DNA from 2 places in the Roseateles sp. P1_C1_2 genome. Region 2 is predicted to be linked to the other one. Evidence: predicted binding sites of a transcription regulator. Region 2 holds the regulator's gene; the other holds the start of a gene.
What was found. The regulator FNR, encoded in region 2, switches genes on or off when oxygen is low (the NO sensors DNR and NnrR bind a similar motif). The targets are predictions, from matches to a motif close to TTGATNNNNATCAA.
Positions count from the first base shown of each region.

Region 1: a site for FNR is predicted at 1,240-1,253, ahead of AC1D2H_RS11785 (hemerythrin domain-containing protein). Genes of this name have one in related genera too.

Region 1 is NZ_JBFUAB010000010.1:142,763-145,153, reverse strand. Features, by position in the region: gene AC1D2H_RS11790 (P-loop NTPase fold protein) at 1-597, shown strand, start outside; gene AC1D2H_RS11785 (hemerythrin domain-containing protein) at 594-1,205, opposite strand; gene tkt (transketolase) at 1,330-2,391, shown strand, end outside.
Region 2 is NZ_JBFUAB010000025.1:70,213-72,603, forward strand. Features, by position in the region: gene hemN (oxygen-independent coproporphyrinogen III oxidase) at 1-1,000, opposite strand, end outside; gene fnr (fumarate/nitrate reduction transcriptional regulator Fnr) at 1,108-1,866, shown strand; gene AC1D2H_RS23310 (BON domain-containing protein) at 2,079-2,391, opposite strand, start outside.

The sequences.
Region 1 (2,391 bases), on a different contig from region 2:
GCCAGTCTGCACACCGGCTTCTGGATGGCCGACACAGCCTGCACCCGGGTGCTGTGGTGGACCTTGATGCCCGAGCAGATGCCCCCGAGCCGCAACGGAGACGATGACAACGAGCCCGTCAGGGGCGTCGCTCCGGAACAGGTCTTCGAGTTCCTGCGTCGGCTCGCGCGGCTGCTGCCGCCTTGTAGGGTGCAACTGCCCAGTGCAGTCGAATGGGAGTACGCCTGCCGGGCGGGCACGATCACGCCCTGGGCCTTTGGCGTTAGCGTGAATGCCGGCCAGGTCCGCATGCTGAGCGCCGGGCCGGCGCCGGTGGCCAGCCTGCCACCCAATCCCTGGGGGCTGTACGAGATGCATGGCAATGTGGCCGAAATCTGCGCCGACTGGCCCTCGCTCGAGGGGCGCGACGGCTCGAGCGCAGAGGCCCTGTCGCTGCGCGGCGGTTCTTTCGCCGATCCGCCGGCGGCAATGCGGTCCGCGTCGATGCGAGGGGTAGGTCGCCAGGAAATCCGCAACGACGTGGGCTTTCGTTTCACGCTGCGTGCCTGGGAGCGTGGCGAGGCGGCCGCTGCCAGTCTGCCCGATCCCGCCTTCTAAGCGCCCAGCGCCGGCCCCCACCCGAACGGCGCCGGCAACACCGCCAGGATGCGCTGCCGCAGCGGCGCATAGGCCTCGTCCACCGGCTGCCCGGCCCGCGGGGCCAGCGGGTCCTGGTGGCTGCCGAAGGCTTCGTCGAGGTCGGCCCAGTCGTCCGCGGACAGCAGGGCCACCGCCCGCGGCAGGATGGCCGTCTCCTCGCGCTTCATGTGGCGCAGATAGCGTGCCGAGTAGACCTTCAGCTGCTGCTCGAACTTCTCGCGCCGGCCGTCGCCCATCTGCTCCCAGGCCAGCAGGCTGTGCTGCAGTTCGCGGATGGCGCGCTCGCCCTGGGCGTGGTCTACCTCCAGCTCGTCCAGCGTCTCGCGCAGCTCGGGCGCCAGCGCGCGCAGCTTGGGGAAGAGCAGCTCGCTTTCCTTCTGGTGATGCAAGCGTTCCGGAAATTCGTCGACGTAGAACAGCATGGCCCGCAGCGCTGCGAAGTCGGGCGGTATGCCCGCGCGCTTCTGGGCATCGAGCAGCAGGGGCAGGGTGCGCAGCATCGCGGCCAGGGCGTCGTGCTCGGCGCGGATGACGCGCACCGCCAGGGGCATGGGCGAGGCAGACATGCCCCAAGCGTCGCGCTTCGCGGGGTGGCGGGTGTTGCGCTGGATCAAGGCCTCGGCAATGCCCACTCAGGGCACCCCCGTAAAATCCCTGGTTTTGCTCCTCCAGCCCAAGAAAGCCCCGGCCATGACTGCATCGACCGCCTCCCCCACCCTCATGGCCAACGCGATCCGCGCCCTCGCGATGGACGCGGTGCAGGCGGCCAACTCCGGCCACCCCGGAGCGCCCATGGGCATGGCCGACATCGCCGTCGCGCTGTGGGGCCACCATCTGCAGCACAACCCGGCCAACCCGCACTGGGCCAACCGCGACCGTTTCGTGCTGTCCAACGGCCACGGCTCGATGCTGATCTATGCACTGCTGCACCTGACGGGCTATGACCTGCCCATAGCCGAGCTGCGCAACTTCCGCCAGATGCACAGCAAGACGCCGGGCCACCCCGAAGTGGGCGTCACCCCCGGCATCGAGACGACGACCGGCCCGCTGGGCCAGGGCGTGACCAACGCCGTCGGCCTGGCGCTGGCCGAGAAGCTGTTGGCACGTGACTTCAATCGCGAAGGCCACGAGATCGTCGATCACCACACCTATGTCTTCCTGGGCGACGGCTGCCTGATGGAAGGCATCAGCCACGAGGCCGCCTCGCTGGCTGGCGCCTGGAAGCTGAACAAGCTGATCGCCATCTACGACGACAACGGCATCAGCATCGATGGCCAGGTCGCGCCCTGGTTCGGCGACGACACCGCCAAGCGCTTCCAGGCCTATGGCTGGCACGTCATCGGCCCGGTGGACGGCCATGAGGTCGACGCCCTCGACGACGCCATCGGCAAGGCCAAGGAGAGCACCGACAAGCCGACGCTGATCATCGCCAAGACGGCCATCGGCAAGGGTTCGCCCAACCGCGCCAACACCGCCAAGGCCCATGGCGAGCCGCTGGGTGCGGAAGAGATCAAGCTGACCCGCGAGGCCCTTGCCTGGGAGCACGAGCCCTTCTCCGTGCCGGCCGAGGTCTATGCGGCCTGGGACGCCAAGGAGCGCGGCGACAAGATTGAGGCCGAGTGGGACAGCCGCTTCGACGCCTATGCCGAAGCCCACCCCGAGCTGGCCGCCGAGTTCCAGCGCCGCATGGCCGGCGTACTGCCCGCCAACTTCGCGCAGATCGCCGTCGACGCCGTCGTCAAGGCCCATGCC
Region 2 (2,391 bases):
GGCTGATGGACGACACGCCCAGGCCGACGAGGTCGCAGTCCGGCTGCGTGGAATAGCCCTGGAAACCGCGGTGCAGCAGGCCCTGGCGCTTGGCCACGGCCAGCGAGTCTTCCGGCAGCGCGAAATGGTCCATGCCGATATAGGTGTAGCCCTCGCCCAGCAGCGCACTGATCGCGCCGGACAGCATGGCCAGCTTGTCACCCGCAGGGGGCAGCAACTCGGCCACGATGCGGCGCTGCGGCTTGAAGCGCTGCGGCAGGTGGGCATAGGCGTACATCGCGATGCGGTCCGGGCGCAGTTCCGCCACCTGGGCGATGGTGCGGGCGAAGCTCGCCGGTGTCTGCAGCGGCAGGCCGTAGATCAGGTCGACGTTGGTGGATGAGAACCCCAGTTCGCGGGCCCGCAGCATCAGCGCGGCCACCTGCTCCAACGGCTGCACGCGGTGCACGGCCTTCTGTACGGCGGCATCGAAGTCCTGCACACCGAAGGACAGGCGGTTGAAGCCCAGGCCACGGAGATGCGCCAGCCGCGCGGCGTCCACCGTGCGCGGGTCCACCTCGATGGACAGCTCGGCACCCGGCAGCAGCTTGAAGCGCCGGTGCAGCGCGTCCATCAGCGAGCTCAGCTCGGTGTCGGACAGGAAGGTCGGTGAGCCACCGCCCAGGTGCAACTGCGATACCGGCGCCGTGCCTCCCATGGCCTCGGCGACCAGGTCCATCTCCACTTCCAGCGCGGCCAGGTAGGGCTGGGCGCGCTCATGGTGCTTGGTGATGATCTTGTTGCAGGCGCAGTAATAGCAGAGCTGCTCGCAGAACGGGATGTGGACATAGACCGACAGCGGCTGCGCCGTGCCGCGCTGGCGCAGCGCCTGCAGGTGCTGAGGCCCCTGGTAGGCCTCGACCAGGCGGTCGGCGGTGGGATAGGACGTGTAGCGTGGGCCGGCCACGTCATGGCGGCGCAGCAGGTCGGCATCGATGGGGCGGTCTGTGACAGCGGGCATGCCCTCACTGTGCCGACAGGAACAACCCAGGGCGTTGATCCAGGTCAAGGCCGCTGCGGGTGCCGCCGAGAACAATGTGTTCCATGCTGACCACCCTGACTAGCCCGATGAGCGTGCCGATCACTCCCGACATGCCCTCGAAGCCCTGCTCCGCGCTCGAGCCCCTCAAGGTGGCCTGCGCCAGCTGCAATCTGCGGGAACTCTGCCTGCCCGTGGGCCTGAACGCCGGCGAGCTGCAGAAGCTCGACGGCCTGGTGGAGAAGCGCCGCAGCGTGCAGCGTGGCGACCACCTGTTCCGCAACGGCGACCGCTTCGAGGCCCTGTACGCGGTGCGCACCGGTTTCTTCAAGACCTGCGTCGGCAGCGAGGACGGCCGCGACCAGGTGACCGGTTTCCAGATGGCAGGCGAGCTGCTGGGGCTGGACGGCATCAGCAGCGACCACCACCACTGCAACGCGGTCGCGCTGGAGGACTCTTCCGTCTGCGTGATCCAGTACCGCGACCTGGAAGCCCTGTCGCGCGAGTTCAACGTGCTGCAGCACCAGTTCCACAAGATCATGAGCCGCGAGATCGTTCGCGACCACGGCGTCATGCTGCTGCTGGGCAATATGCGCGCCGAGGAGAGGCTCGCGGCCTTCCTGCTGAACCTGACGCAGCGCCTGCAGGCGCGCGGATTCTCGGCGTCCAGCCTGGTGCTGCGCATGACGCGCGAAGAGATCGGCAGCTACCTCGGACTCAAGCTGGAGACCGTCAGCCGCACCTTCTCCAAGTTCCAGGAGGACGGGCTGATGGAGGTCAAGCAGCGCCAGTTGCGCATCCTCGATCAGGCGGGGCTGCAGGCGCTGGTCAACAACTCCCGAGTTTGAGTTGAAGCCCCTCGTCCAGCCCGGCCCTGCTGAACGCGGGCAGAGCTGGCCGGTCCCCCGAGGGGACGGCGATGCTTGCGGCATTGAGCCGCAAGCACATCGCCCAAGCGGGCCGGCTTGGGGCGGCCCGGCGCTCGGCCCGGAAATCTGGGGTCACGCGAAAAAAGGCCCCGCGGGGGCGCGCGGGGCCTCGAGATCGAAGGTGACGGCGATCAGCCGACCTTGATCTCGTTGCGCACTTCCTTCACGCCCGGCACGGCCGACACGAGCAGCACGGCCTTCTGGGCCAGGTCTGCCGTGGGCGCCGCGCCCTTCAGCACGATCACGCCGGCGCTGGTGCTGCTGACGGTCAGCGGCAGCGCCTGCAGGTCCTTGTCCTTTTGCAGGGCGGCCTGGGCCTGGCTGGTAATGGCGGCGTCACCTGCCGGCTGAGCCTGCGCGACCTGTTGGTCCGGGGCCGGTGCTTGATCGGCCGCAAAGCTCGCGGTCGCGGCACCCGCCATCAGGGCGGCAGTCAGCAGTCGG